DNA from 3 places in the Micromonospora sp. WMMD723 genome. Region 1 is predicted to be linked to each of the others. Evidence: riboswitches for the same ligand, from Rfam matches in the RefSeq annotation. Region 1 holds a riboswitch; each other region holds the start of a gene.
The links. A riboswitch is a leader RNA that binds a small molecule or an ion and turns the genes downstream of it on or off. The one in region 1 is predicted to bind cobalamin.

Region 1 (4,820 bases):
CGCCCCGCCGTCGGTGAAACCCTCGATGCCCCAGTCGTCGTAGCTGTTGTAGGACCGGACGTGCGCCGCGACCTGCCCGGTCGCCGCCTGACGCGTCGGCGCGGACCCGCCGGTGGCGGACATCGCGATGATGCCGTCGATGGTCAGACCCCAGTCCTGACCACCGAACGGCCCAGGCAGCGTGCCGTCGGTGAACTCACCGGCCAACCACGAGGTGGCGTCACGCGCGGCGGCGGCATCAGCCGGGGCGGGTGCGGCCACCCCGGCCAGGGGCACCGCGGCCGTGACGACGGTCGTCGCCACGATCGCGCCGAGGCCGGTGGCGAGACGCCGGGACAAAAGCATGGGATTGCCTTTCGCAGAGCGGTCGGTGAGACCTCCGGAACACACCCCCGGGCACGTCACCCCGCTCCGCATGCTGCGGTGAGCGGGGTGAACGGACCGTCGACGGCAGCCCGGACCTCACCCTGTAGACCTCGACAGTGGAAGCCGCTCGTCCCGGGCGGGGCATTCCGGCTCGCGAGAGGACCCCTCGCTCACGGTTGCGGGTCAGCGCCGGCTTCTACCGGCTTCCCCCCACACGGGACGTATGCAGTTGTGTACCCGGCGCACCGGATGCCGACACGGTATCGCCCTGGCGTCGCAGGACGCCAGGGCGGCCGCCGACAGCCGACGCGCCGGTCACACCAGGGATGCCGTCAGGATCATGGAACAGGGATGCTCGGCGCTGCGCCCGCCCCGAACGACCAGCCCTCGACACTGCCCGGAGCCGGGTTGTAGCTGCTCGCGCCCGAGGAACTGTAGGACCACGACCCGCCCGCCGGGGCATGCCAGTACGACCAGTAGGCGGTCGCCGGCGGCGTGTTGACACACGGCTCGGTCGCGGAGGTGGGCTTGCCGTTGATCCGGCAGACGAACGCCAGACCCCAGCGCGAGGTGCCGGTCACCGTGAAACCGGCCCCCTGCAGGGCGGCCACCCCGGTGGCCGGGTCGCCCAGGGCGCACGCGACCTGCACGCCCCCGCCGAGCGCGGCGAAGTCGACCACGACGGTGACCCCTGAGGTGCCGGTGCACGCGGCGGCGTGCGCCGCCTGCGGCGCGGGCTCCACGGCGGTCAGGGCGACCGCGGCCACGGTGGCGGCAAGCAGGCCGGCGAGCCGTACGCGGACGATGGATCGGAGACGGAACACAGGTCCTCCCGGGTTCAGGTCGGCACGACAGGTCATGGACAGCTCAGGACCGGCGCGCCGGAACCGGCGGCCGCAGCGGAGAGCGTGGCGTAACCGGCACCGGTCAGGCCCAGGACGGCCTGGCCGGTGGCGCGGGTGGCGGTGGCCGGGTCGAAGGTGCCGCCGTCGAAGTCGACCGCGCCCCGGTCGGCCGGCGCTGCGCCGCAACCCACCTGCAGGCCGACCAGGAACGCCCGTGCCCGCAACCAGGCCAACGGCCGGTGGCCGGCGCGCAGCGCCTGCGCGGCGAGCCCGGTGCTGTTGGCGTTCGGGACACCCGACGAGTCGGCGAAACTGCCGTTGGCGCCCTGCACCGACACCAGCCAGCGCAGCCCGGCGGCAGCGTCGGCTGGGCGGCCCGCCGCCTGGAGCGCCTGCACCGCCAGTGCGGTGGCGTCCACATCGGAGGTACACACCGGCTGAGCGGGCAGCAGCGGGTATCCGCCGTCCGGGCAGCGGGTCCCGGCCAGCCAGATGGCGGCGGTCGCGGGCACACCGTGCGCCGTGCGGTCCAGGGCGAGGATCGCGAAGGACTGGCTGAACGCATTGCTGTAGTTCCCGTACGCGGACCGGTCGGTGAAGCGGCCGCTGGGCGATTCCAGGCCCCGCAACCGGGCGACCAGGTCGACACCGCCGACGTCGGTCGGGTCGCCCCCGCGTACCTGCACGGCGAGGGCGAGCTTCGCGGTCGCGCCGGCGTAAGCCTCGGTGCCGCCGTCACCGACGTAACCGTCGCGGATGTCCGGTCGGGTGACCCAGTCCAGTGCCTGCGCGCCGAAGTCGTCGGCGACACCGGCGGCGGCGAAGGCGAACACCGCGTCGAGGGTCAGCCCCTGGTCGGGGTAGGCGACGCCGTCGAAGACCACCTCGAATCGTTCACCGTCGACGAGTTGCCGCGCGAGCCAGCCGGCGGCGGCCCCGGCCCGGTCGACGCCGGGGTGCGCGGGTGCGGCGGTCGCAGGTGTGGCGAGGGTGAGAGCGGCGAGTACGCCGCAGAACAGGGCGAGCAGGCGGTGCCGGCTCAGGCGGACGACCATCGGAAGCGCCTTTCCGGCCCGGCGGTCGTCAGAACCCGGACGATCGCCACCGGCAGGCAGGATCGACCGGCCTCCGACCCGTGGGCCACGACGGGTGGGGAACGGAAAACCACGCGTGCGGCGGGTATTCGGGCTCGCCGTCAGGGGTGTCTGCCACCTCGACGACCTACCGTTGCGGGCCAGCGCCGGACTTCGACCGGACTTCCCCCACGCACACACGTTGATGGAGTTGTCGCGACAGTCTGATCGCCCTCGACAGTGGATGTCAATGCGCCATCGCGCGAACACGCTTGGTGAGAACCAGCGTTACGGAGTCCTCTATGGACGACAAGCGCCGTACCCCCACCAGCCGACACGAATGCGGTCAGCACCGGCACATTGACTCGCCGCGTCGCCCCCGGTGCGCAACGCTGCGGCCCGAAGCACCGCCGCATCGGGACCCGACGCGATATCGTGACACCGCAGTCGGTCCGCCACGCCACCACGTGGCGGCGCAAGAGGGAACCCGGTGCGAGACCGGGACTGCCCCGCAGCGGTGAGTGGGAACGACCGCCGTCATCAGCACTGGGCCCGCACGGCCTGGGAAGCGACGGCCGGTAGGCCTGAGCACGACGCCCACGAGTCCGAAGACCTGCCCGCTGCCCACGTGCACCCGCACGCGGAGAGCTCGGCGACCTTCGAGGGCGGGTCGACCATCGCCGACAGCACGACATCCGGTGCTGCCTGCGACCGCACCGCTCCCAGCCGAGTTCGACGACTCGGCACAAGGAGACCCCGATGCAAGCGCCACCAGCACAACGACCCCGTCCGTCAACATCCGGTGCCGTGACCCCCGGCACCGCCGGCATGCCCGCCGAACGGAACGGCCAGTGACTAGGCCCGCCGCACCACGTCGCATCAGAATCGATGACGAAGATGTCGTCGTCCTCCCGGCAGCGGACTACGAACGTCTCGCCTCCACGCGACGGCAACTCGGCGCACGCGAAGCGCGAAACCGCAGCCTGACCGACCAGGTGAACACCCTGAGCACACTGCTGGCCGACATCCGGCGCATCGTCGAATCGACGCCGCAGTGCTGTGCGACCCACCGCGACGCCGACAGCCGGATCCGTGACCTGCTAGATGCCCAGCGGATCCCGCGACCGCCGGGCTCGCCCACACCGACGCCATGAACCACCGCGACACCCACCCGGACGCCGCCCGGCACGCGACGGCATCATCCTGGGCCGCCCGATCCTGCCGGGCATGGGGTTCGCGCGAACGACTCATCCGCTCCGGGCGGACCCCAGGGGGAGTCCGCCCGGACCGGCCCAGTCAGCTCGCGCGGACCTCGGCGGCAGCGGCGACGAGGTGTCGGAGGGACGCCTCGACCTCGGCATAGGTGCGGGTCTTCAGACCACAGTCCGGGTTGACCCACAGCCGTCGGGCGGGCACGGCCGCGACGGCCCGACGGAGCGCGTCGACCACCTCGTGGTGCGGTGGGACGCGGGGCGAGTGGATGTCCCACACCCCGGGGCCGACCCCCCGGCGATAGCCGATCGCGGCAAGGTCGTCGAGGATCTCCATCTTCGAACGCGACGCCTCGATGCTGGTGACGTCCGCGTCGAGCGCGTCGATGGCGGTGATCACCTCACCGAACTCGCTGTAGCACAGGTGGGTGTGTATCTGGGTGTCGTCGGCGACGCCGCCGGTGGCCAGCCGGAACGCGCCGACCGCCCAGTCCAGATAGGCCTTCTGGTCGGCCCGACGCAGCGGCAGGGTCTCCCGCAGGGCAGGCTCGTCGACCTGGATGATCCGGATGCCGGCGGCCTCCAGGTCGCGGCACTCGTCGCGCAGCGCGAGCGCCACCTGGTCGGCGGTGTCGGCCAACGGCTGGTCGGTCCGGACGAACGACCAGGCCAGGATGGTGACCGGCCCGGTGAGCATGCCCTTGACCGGACGGTCGGTCAGCGACTGGGCATAGGTGGACCACGCGACGGTCATCGGAGTCCGCCGGGCCACGTCGCCGTGGATGATCGGCGGGCGGACGCAACGGGACCCGTAGGACTGCACCCAGCCGTGGGTGGTGGCGGCGAAACCGTCGAGTTGTTCGCCGAAGTACTGGACCATGTCGTTGCGTTCCGGCTCACCGTGCACCAGCACATCCAGGCCCAGCCGCTCCTGCAACCGGATGACCTGCTCCACCTCGACGCGCATCCGCTGCGTGTAGCCGGCGTCGTCGAGGGTGCCGGCGCGGTGCGCGGCACGGGCCCGGCGCAGCTCGGCGGTCTGCGGGAACGAACCGATCGTGGTGGTCGGCAGGTCCGGCAGCCCCAGCCGTTCCTGCTGGCGGGCGGCCCGCTCGGCGTAGTCGCCACGGTGCCGGTCGCTGGGGCGCAGCGCCGCCAACCGGCCGCGCACGTCGTCGTGCCGCCACGACGGCGGGGCGGGCGGCAACGGGGCCGGCAGGCTGGTGGTGCCGTCGCGCAGCGCCCGCCCGAGCAGGACCACCTCGTCGACCTTCTGCCGGGCGAACGAGAGCCGCGCGGACAACTCCGGGTCGAGGGAGGTCTCG
Region 2 (4,820 bases), 150 kb from region 1:
CCGTACCCGACCTGGTCACCGTCGAACTGGACCTGGTCACCGCGGGCCGGGCGGACCGGATCGTCTCCCCCCGGCTGGCCCGGCTCTTCGCCGACATCCGGCACGGCGGGCCGCGCTTCCAGATGCTGCCGTCGAGTTGGCAGGTCGACCCGGACGACACGCTCGCCAACGGGGTGGTCGACTGCGTCTCCGCCAGCCTGTACCTCGAACGGGAGTGCCGGGCCATGGGGTACGAGGCGTACGCCCGAGGGGGTTGGCTGATCGGCATGATGGACCTCGACCACGCCTGGCTGGAGGTGCGCGACGACGACGGCCGGATCAAGGCGGTGGACCCGGTGATGGCGCTGCTGGCCCGCCTGCTTCCCGGCGACCGGACCGCCTTCGAGGAGTTCTGCATCGGCTCCAGCCTCAACCGGGTGTTGCCCTGCGCGTGCCGGGCGGAGGGTCCGATGGCGGTACACCACTGCGGGGGCCGGACCCGTCCGCTCGCGGTGGGCACCACCATCAAACCGCTGCGGCCCGGCCGACCCCGGACGCAGGGACCGCTGCCGTGACCGTCGGGTCCAGGGTGTACCGCGCGGGCGCCGAGGCGCGTTATGCGGCCATCTCCCAGCGCGGCACCCTGAAACCGACCCACCTGGTGCACCTCCTCGACGAGGTCTCCGCCGGCTGGTGGCGAGAGACGGCCGGACTCGACCGCTGGTCCTACTTCGAACGGCACCGGGTCCGCGCCGTGGTGCGGTACGTGCAGGCGTACACCCCGCCGGTGCGGGTGCTGCCCGGAGCGCCGCTCGACGCCGAACTGGCCGTCACCCTCGGCGTTGACCGGCGTGGCTGGTACGGCGGGCACGACGAGCTGACCCTGCGCGCAGCCGACGGCACCGTGGTGGCGGTGTGGACCAGCCGGTGGACCTGGTTGGACGCCGGCGCCGGGGTACGACCCACACCGCGCACCGAGGCACCCCCGGGCTTCGGCGGCGACTCGCCGCTGCTGCCGGAGCTGCCGCGACGACCCCGCAGCGGCGGAACCGAGACGGCGGCTTTCACCTTCAGCGACCGGGAGACGGATCTGAACGACCACGTCTTCTTCGCGTGCTACCTGGAGCGCGGCGAGAACGCGCTGGCCGACGCGGGGGTGCCGGCCGGCCGCACCGACACCAGCCGGTGCTGGTACCTGCGACCGGCGCAGGCCGGTCAGTCGATCACACCGGCGGTCACCGAGACCGCCCATGGGCACGTCGTCGAGCTGCGCTTCGGCGCGGGCGGCTTCCCGGCGGCGGTCTGCGAGTACACCACCACCGAGCGGTGACCGAACCGAGCCCAGGCCGGTCGGGATCGGACCGGTGTCAGCCGCTCACCGCCGCCGAGAGCGTCGTCGTGCTCCTCCGGCCGCACCGGAGTCCAGCGACCGGAGGGCCTCGTGGTTGGGCCTGACCGCCGGACACCTCGGCGAGGACGTCGTACACGCCGGCGTCCACGTGGACGCCGGAACACGGGGACCCGCTGCGTGTACTGTCGGGGCGGGCCGTGGCCGGCCGGCGTCGGTGGTGCGGGTTAGCATCGGCGACGGCATGATCGTGCGAGGTGCCCCGCGCCTGCGGGGAGAATCGGGAAGCCGGTGTGAATCCGGCACGGGCCCGCCGCGGTGACCGGGGAGCGACCGTCCAGGCGCGAGGAGCGCAGCCACTGGCCGCAGGGCTGGGAAGGCGGACGGGTAGGCGTTGATCCGGGAGTCCGAAGACCGGCCTCGCGTCGAGCGCCCATCCGTCGGGGGTGGGCCGAGCGCAGCGGGAGCCTGCCTGTGGAACTCTACGACGCCATCCACCACCGCCGGGACGTCCGGGCCGAGTTCACCGGGGAGCCGGTGCCGGCCGACACCCTGCACCGGATTCTCGACGCCGCGCACGCCGCGCCCAGCGTCGGCAACTCGCAGCCGTGGGATTTCGTTCTGGTCCGGGACCCGGCCGTCCGTCGCCGGTTCCATCGGCACGTGCAGGCCGAGCGGGCGACGTTCGCCGCCACTCTGGACGGTGCGGCGGCCGAGCGGTTCGCGCGTATCAAGATCGACGGGGTGCTGGAGTCGACGCTGTCGGTGGTCGTCACCTACGACCCACAGCGCGGCGGCCCGGCGGTGCTCGGGCGGCACGCCATCGCCGACGCGGGCCTCTACTCGGTCTGCCTGGCCATCCAGAACCTCTGGCTCGCCGCCACCGCCGAAGGGCTGGGCGTCGGGTGGGTGTCCTTCTACCGGGAGCCGTTCCTGGCCGAGCTGCTGGGTGTGCCGGCCGGCATCCGGCCGGTGGCCTGGCTCTGCGTCGGGCCGGTCACCCACCTGGAGGCCGTGCCCGATCTGGAGCGACACGGGTGGCGGCGGCGCAGGCCCCTCACCGAGGCGGTCCACCACGACCGGTGGCTACGGCGGGGGACCGACCAACCGAACAGCTAATTCGGGTACGTCGATGCGACGGCTAGGCTGGCGTCGCACTGAGTCATCACTCGGCTACGTTGGGAGGAGTTTCATGCGTACCACCGTCACGGTGCTGGCGGCGTCCGCGCTCGCCGCCCTGAGCCTCGCCGCCGCCGGCGCCACGCCGGCTCTCGCCGCCGCCCCGGCACCCTTCTGCGAGTCCGGCGCGTCGCAGTTCTACTGCGACGCCAGCAGCACCGGCACGACGACCTGGAGCATCACCTGGTACTCCGGCAGTGTCGGCACCTTCACGACCGCCGGGCCGACCCTCTTCGCCACCTGCCCGGCCAGCAACCTCGGCCACCACGTGCGGGCCAGTTACAGCTACGTCGACGGCGGTACCACCCAGTACAGCGGCACCACCCAGTTCATCTGCCGCAGCGGCCCCTGGCAGTAGGGCCGTCCGGCGTCCGGCGTACGCGTCACCCGCGCGTACGCCGGACGGGCTCATGCTGCGGCCGCAGCTACTCCGCGACCGCCGGACCCTCATGCCCGCGATGAGCATCGCACGGTGCTGGAACGAGGCCCGATGACAGCCGAGCCGGTCCGCGAGGGGAAGTACGCGCGCATCGAGCGGGAGCGGCGGTTCCTGCTGGCCGGACCGCCGCTGCCGGCCATGGTCACCGCCAGCCGTCGCATCACCGACCGGTACCTGGCCGGCACCCGACTGCGCCTCAGACGTTCCGAGAGCCTCACCGGCGGATCCCGCGAGTTCAAGCTCACCCAGAAGGTGCCCGCCGCCCGGCCGGGCCACATCCAGGGGCTGATCACGAACGTCTACCTGTCCCCGGCCGAGTACGAACTGCTCGCCCGCCTGCCCGCCGCGACGCTGTCCAAGACCCGCCTGAGCGTCCCACCGCTGGGCATCGACATCTTCGACCAGCCCCTGCACGGTCTGGTCCTGGCCGAGGCCGAGTTCACCACCGACGCGGCGGCACGCTCCTTCCTCCCACCACCGCAGATCGTCGCCGAGGTCACCGACGACCCCCGCTTCACCGGCGGCTCACTCGTCCACGCCAACCGCGAGGCCCTGCTCGGCTGGCTCGCCGGCTACGGCATCACGCCAGCCCCCACCACCCCGTGGACCGCCTGAACCCCCTCGACCACCGGCGCCGACGACTGCGCAGGTGCCCAATCCGCAGACGGTCCCGTGGGCGGTCGACGGCCGCGGTCCGACCGGACGTCGGTCACCGCCGGCTACCGCGCCGAGCGCGGCGAGCCGAGGTGACGAGGTGCGGCGGGTGGGGGAGTTGTTCCAGCGCTCCGCGCACGAGGGGCTGCGGTCTGCGGGGGTCTTCGCGGTGGGCATGGTGCAGCGGACGCAACGGGCGCAGGATCTCCGCGACGCGCCGGAGACGGTGAAGTTGCGGCAGTTCAACCTGGCCGCCGCGGTCCCCAGGCTGCTCGCTGCCTGTGCGGAGCACCAGGTCACCGTCACGGGGTAGCCATGGAGGTGGGCGTCGCCGCGACCTGACGGGCCGCATCCGGACAGGGGCGGTCCCGCTCGCGCCGGACTCACCCTTCCGACACAACCTGACCGTTCGAGGTCGGCAGCCCTTCCAGTTCGGCCCGCAGCGTCGCGAGTGCGGCGTCGATGATGTCGCCGAGCCGGCGACCGTCGTCGGTGTCGAGCCATGCGGCGACGGACACGTACATCAGGGTTCCCGCCGTCTCGGCGAGCAGGTCGGCCCGGAGCGGGTCGAGGCCGCGGGCGCGGAAGCCGTCCCGCATCACCTGGGCCAGCATCGCGCGCTTGTGCTGGTCGCGTTCGCCCAGCCCCGGGTCGGACGCCACGATGGCGCGCCGTTGCCGCAGGTCGTCCTTGCGGCCTTCGAAGTAGGTCTCGGCGACCGTGCGCAGGCCCGCGACGATGAACGTCAGCGGTTCGTCGGTGGGCGCCGTGGCCATGAGTTCCGTGGCGAAGGCGCTGATCTCGGCCTCGTCCGCGAAGAGCACCTCGCGCTTGTCGGCGAAGTGCCGGAAGAACGTGCGCGTCGTCAGGCCGGCCCGCGCGGTGATCGCCGGCACCGTGGTAGCGGCGAAGCCCTGCTCGGCGAAGAGTTCGAGCGCCGCCTGCCGCAGCCGCTCGCGGGCATCCGGTCGCCATCGGGCCATGATCCCAGTGTAGCCGTGATGACATGACGTGTCGTCGACGGTATGGTGATGACACGGCGTGTCGTCACTGGGACGGCTGCCGCACCAGGGCGGAGCTGTGCCATGACCGACGTATGGATCCTCGGCGGCACCGGACGCAGCGGGCGCGCCATCGCGGCCGAACTGCGCCGACAGGGCATCGAGCCGATGCTGGTCGGCCGGGACGCCGAACGGCTCGAGGCCGCCGCCGGCGGGCTGC
Region 3 (4,820 bases), 270 kb from region 1:
GTCCAGGTGTTGCGGATGGCGTCCTTGAACCTGTCGAAGAAGTGCGGGTAGCGCATCGGCCGCAGGGTGAGGTCCATGCCGGGGTCGAGCAGCAGCTGCCGCCCGGCGGTGCGGGGTTCGTCGACGGTGGTCACTGGCACGCCTCGCAGCTCTCGGGGTTCTCCAGGGAACAGGCCAGCGCCTCGGCATCGGCCGTGACGACCGGGGCGACGGTGACGGTGGCCTGCTGGATCCGGGTCGCCGGACGCGACCGCAGGTAGTAGGTGGTCTTCAGCCCGGACTTCCAGGCGTACAGGTACATCGAGGACAGCTTGCCGATGGTCGGCGCGCTGAGGAACAGGTTCAGCGACTGCGACTGGTCGACGTACGGCGCCCGCGCGGCGGCCAGGTCGATCAGTGCCCGCTGCGGCAGCTCCCACGCGGTGCGGAACAACTCCCGCACCTCGGCGGGCAGCTCCACGATGCCCTGCACCGACCCGTCGGCCCGCTTGATCCGGTCGCGGATCTCCGCCGTCCACAGTCCGCGCGCCTTCAGCTCGCGTACCAGATAGGTGTTGATCTGCAGAAACTCCCCGGACATGGTCTCGCGCTTGAACAGGTTGGACACCTGCGGCTCGATGCACTCGTAGCAGCCGGCGATCGAGGCGATCGTGGCGGTCGGGGCGATCGCCACCAGCAGCGAGTTGCGCAGGCCGTGCGTCGCGATCCGGGTGCGTAGCGCCGCCCACCGCGCGGTCTGGGTGGGCTCGGCCCCCCACAGGTCCGGGTGCAGGTCACCCCGGGCCGCCCGGGTTTCGGCGTACGCCGGGTGCGCGCCGAACCGTTCGGCGAGGCCGGTCGACGTCTCCAGGGCGGTCAGGAGGATCTCCTCCTGGACCCGGGTGGACAGCTCCCGGGCCCCGGCCGAGTCGAACGGCAGCCGCAGCGCGAACAACGCGTCCTGCAAACCCATCAGCCCCAGCCCGACCGGCCGCCAGCGCGGGTTCGACGCCGCCGCCTGCTCGGCCGGGTAGTAGTTGATGTCGATCACCCGGTCGAGGAACACCACCGCCGTCCGGACCGTCTCGCGCAACCTCTCCCAGTCGACGCCGTCGTCGGTGAGGTGCGCGCCGAGGTTGACCGAGCCGAGGTTGCACACCGCCGTCTCGGTGTCGCTGTTCACCTCCAGGATCTCGGTGCACAGGTTGGACAGGTGGATCGTGTTGCCCGGCACGCCGGTCTGGTTGGACAGCCGGTTCGCCGGGTCCTTGAACGTCATCCACCCGTTGCCGGTCTGCGCCAGGGTGCGCATCATCCGCCCGTACAGGTCGCGGGCCTTGACCGTGCGGACCGCCTTCTTCTCGGCGACCCGGTACGCGGCGTCGAACTCCTCGCCGTAGAGGTCGGGCAGCTCCGGGGCGTCCGACGGGTCGATCAGCGACCAGTCACCGTCGGCCTCGACCCGGCGCATGAACTCGTCGGGGATCCAGTTGGCCAGGTTAAGGTTGTGGGTGCGCCGCGCCTCCTCACCGGTGTTGTCCCGCAGCTCCAGGAACTCCTCGACGTCCGGGTGCCACGGCTCCAGGTAGACGCAGGCCGCCCCCTTGCGCCGGCCACCCTGGTTGACCGCCGCCACCCCGGCGTCGAGGGTCTTCAGGAACGGCACGATCCCGTTCGACCTGCCGTTGGTGCCCCGGATCAGCGCCCCCCGGCCGCGCACCCGCGTGAAGGAGATGCCGATGCCGCCGGAGAACTTGGACAGCTTCGCCACCTGGTGGTAGCGCTCGTAGATCGAGTCCAGTTCGTCGCGCGGCGAGTCGACCAGGAAACACGACGACATCTGGGTGTGCCGGGTGCCCGAGTTGAACAACGTCGGGGAACTCGGCAGGTAGGCCAGCGACGACATCAGCCGGTAGAACCCGACCGCCTCGTCGGGCGTGCCGGACAGCCCGCAGGCCACCCGCAGCAGCCAGTACTGCGGGGTCTCCACCACCAGCCGCGACTGCGGGTGCCGCAGCAGGTACCGGTCGGCCACCGTACGCAGCCCGAAGTACTCGAACCGCAGGTCACCGGCCGGGTCGACGGCGTCGTCGAGCTGGCGTACGTGCCGGGCCACGAACGCGGCGGTGTCGTCGGCGATCAGGCCGAGGCCGTGGGCGTACCGGATGGACTCGCTGAACGAGGTCACCGCCTGCCCGCGTACCTCCTCGTCCACGTAGGCGGCCAGCAGCCGGGCCGCCAGTCGGGAGTACTGCGGTTCCGTGCCGATCAGCTCCGCCGCCGTCTGGATCGACAGCTTGTCCAGCTCGGCCGTGGTCGCCCCGTCGTAGAGGCCGCTGATCGTCCTGGTGGCCACCCGCAGCGGGTCGACCTCGTCCAGGTCGGTGGTCCACCGGGCGACGGCCGTGACGATCCGGTTGACGTCCACCGGCTCGGTGTCGCCGTCGCGCTTGCGTACCCGCATCGCCGGCCGGCGTGGCTCCGCACCGTCGACGTCGGACGGTGGGCTCTGCGCTGTGCTCGTCATGACCTCTCCTCGCTGTCACCGATGGCCATCGGGACGCGGGAGGACGCCGACGGGCGCGGCGACGGCCGGCCCGGGTGCTGGCGTCGGTCGTCCCGCGCGACCTCCGACCGCCGTGCGCAGCAGCGCACGGCGCACTGGCAGGTCTTCGGACTCGCGGGCGTGACCGGGTCGGTCGCCTACTGGCCGTCGCTTCCCAGACCTCGCGGTCCAGTGCTCGATGACGGCGGTCGTTCCCACTTACCGCTGCGGGGCAGTCCCGGATTTCCACCGGGTTCCCTGTTGCCTCGACCGGACCACCGGGCCCGGCCGAACCAGCTGCGTGGCACACCATATATGGCGTGGATGGGGGAGAGGCAACACTAGATGTCGCGTCGGCGTGTCAGATAACTCTCATCCGACCGGCCGGTGGCCCGCAGTGACGCCAGCAGCCGCAGCGCGTCGGCGTCGGCGCTGCCCGGCTCGGCGGTGAAGACCAGCATGACCGGGCCGGGGTTGCCGGGCAGCGGGTAGGTGTCCCAGTCCAGGACGATGTCACCGACCTCGGGGACCTGGAAGGTCTTGGTGCCGCTGACCGACCCGCGCACGTCGTGCCGGGACCACAGCCGCCGGAACTCGGCGCTGCGGATGCTCAGCTCACCGACGACGGCGGTGGCCCGGGGGTGGGTGGGGTCCGTGGCGACGGCGGCGCGCATCATGCCGATGTAGTCCATGGCCTGCTGCTCCCAGGACGCGCAGCGCCGCAGTGGGGCAGCCGCCTCGTCGAACATCAGCAGCAGCATGTTGAGCCGGTCCGGCGGGTGGTCCGCCGGGTCGCCGAGCAGCGCCACCGCCCACGTGTTCCAGGCGAGCAGGTCCAGGTGCCGGCCGAGCACCACCGCCGGGGTGTCCAGCACCCGCAGCAGCCGCCTGGTGCTCTCCGGTACCCGTTCCGGGCCGTGGTCGACCCGGGCGGGCGGCGGCCGGCGGGCGGCGCGGGCCAGGGTGAACAGGTGCCGGCGTTCCGCGTCGTCGAGGCCGAGGGCGGCGGCGAGCCCGTCCAGCACGTCGTCGGACGGGCGCACCTCCCGGCCCTGCTCCATCCGCTGGTAGTAGTCGGTGCTCAACCCGGCCAGCAGCGCCAGCTCCTCGCGGCGCAGCCCGGTGACCCGGCGTCGCCCGCCCGGCTCCAGGCCGACGTCCCGGGGGTGCAACCGGGCGCGCCGGGCACGCAGGAAGTCACCGAGTTCACGGGCGTACGGACGGGTCATGCCGCCAGTGTGGCGCGGCCCGCACCGGCGTGGGTAGGTCTGCGGGACCTAGGTAACCGGGTACGACCGGTCCCGCCCGGCCGGGCCCTAGCGTCGGCGGTCCCACCCGACCGTCAGGGAGCAGCAGATGACCTGGACCGCCGACCACATCCCCGACCAGCACGGCCGTACCGCCGTCGTGACCGGCGCGAACTCCGGCCTCGGCCTGGTCACCGCCACCGCACTGGCCCGGCGGGGGGCGCGGGTCGTGCTCGCCGTGCGCGACACCGCCGCCGGCCGGCGGGCCGCCCACAGCATGGGCGGCGACGTCGAGGTACGCGAGCTGGACCTCGCCTCCCTCGCCTCGGTCCGGGAGTTCGCGGCGGCCCTGGCCGCCGACCGTCCGGTGCTCGACCTGCTGGTCAACAACGCCGGTGCGGTGCTGCTCGGGCCGCGCCGCACCAGCGTGGACGGCCACGAGCTGCACCTCGCCACCAACCTGCTGGGCCACTTCGCGCTGACCGGCCTGCTGCTGGGCAACCTGGCCGCGGCGCGGGCGGCCCGGGTGGTCAGCCTCAGCTCGATCACCCACCGCAACGCACACCTGGACTTCGCCGACCTGATGGTGGAGCGCGGCTACCGGGGTGCCGCCGCGTACGGCAGGTCCAAGCTCGCCACCACCGTCTTCGGCATCGAACTGGACCGCCGGCTGCGCGCCACCGGATCGCCGGTGCTCAGCGTGCTGGCCCACCCCGGTGTCACCCGCACCAACCTGACCCCCCGGGCCTGGTCCCACCAGGGCCGGCGGGGCCGGGTGATCGCCCGGCTCGGCCTGCTGGCCACCCAGCCGGTCGAGCAGGGTGCGCTGCCCCAACTGCGCGCCGCCACCGACCCGCAGGTCCACGGCGGCCAGTTCTTCGGCCCGGCCCGGTTTTTCCAGACCCGGGGGCCGGTCACCGAGGTACGGGCCAGCCGGGAGGCCACCGATCCCGCCGTCGGCCGGCGGCTGTGGACGGCGGCCGAGGAACTGACCGGCGTGCGCTGTCTCTGACGTAGGGCCGCACTAGCATGACTGCGGTCGGTGAGGG

Region 2: another riboswitch for cobalamin. It lies ahead of bluB (5,6-dimethylbenzimidazole synthase); the one in region 1 lies ahead of ACN261_RS29740 (peptidase).
Region 3: another riboswitch for cobalamin. It lies ahead of ACN261_RS28620 (ribonucleoside-diphosphate reductase subunit alpha); the one in region 1 lies ahead of ACN261_RS29740 (peptidase).

Annotation. Positions count from the first base shown of each region.
Region 1 covers NZ_JBMKNR010000001.1:6,871,702-6,876,521, reverse strand. The annotation lists gene ACN261_RS29750 (cell wall anchor protein) at 1-345, opposite strand, end outside; gene ACN261_RS29745 (hypothetical protein) at 705-1,226, opposite strand; gene ACN261_RS29740 (peptidase) at 1,223-2,266, opposite strand; cobalamin riboswitch at 2,369-2,497, opposite strand; cobalamin riboswitch at 2,716-2,919, shown strand; gene ACN261_RS29735 (hypothetical protein) at 3,136-3,438, shown strand; gene metE (5-methyltetrahydropteroyltriglutamate--homocysteine S-methyltransferase) at 3,581-4,820, opposite strand, start outside.
Region 2 covers NZ_JBMKNR010000001.1:6,721,878-6,726,697, reverse strand. The annotation lists gene ACN261_RS29135 (hypothetical protein) at 1-554, shown strand, start outside; gene ACN261_RS29130 (hypothetical protein) at 551-1,309, shown strand; cobalamin riboswitch at 1,567-1,764, shown strand; gene bluB (5,6-dimethylbenzimidazole synthase) at 1,802-2,446, shown strand; gene ACN261_RS29120 (hypothetical protein) at 2,520-2,864, shown strand; gene ACN261_RS29115 (hypothetical protein) at 2,997-3,560, shown strand; gene ACN261_RS29110 (hypothetical protein) at 3,709-3,912, shown strand; gene ACN261_RS29105 (TetR/AcrR family transcriptional regulator) at 3,983-4,582, opposite strand; gene ACN261_RS29100 (hypothetical protein) at 4,685-4,820, shown strand, end outside.
Region 3 covers NZ_JBMKNR010000001.1:6,604,045-6,608,864, reverse strand. The annotation lists gene ACN261_RS28625 (ribonucleotide-diphosphate reductase subunit beta) at 1-77, opposite strand, end outside; gene ACN261_RS28620 (ribonucleoside-diphosphate reductase subunit alpha) at 131-2,506, opposite strand; cobalamin riboswitch at 2,626-2,838, opposite strand; gene ACN261_RS28615 (helix-turn-helix transcriptional regulator) at 2,866-3,753, opposite strand; gene ACN261_RS28610 (oxidoreductase) at 3,881-4,783, shown strand.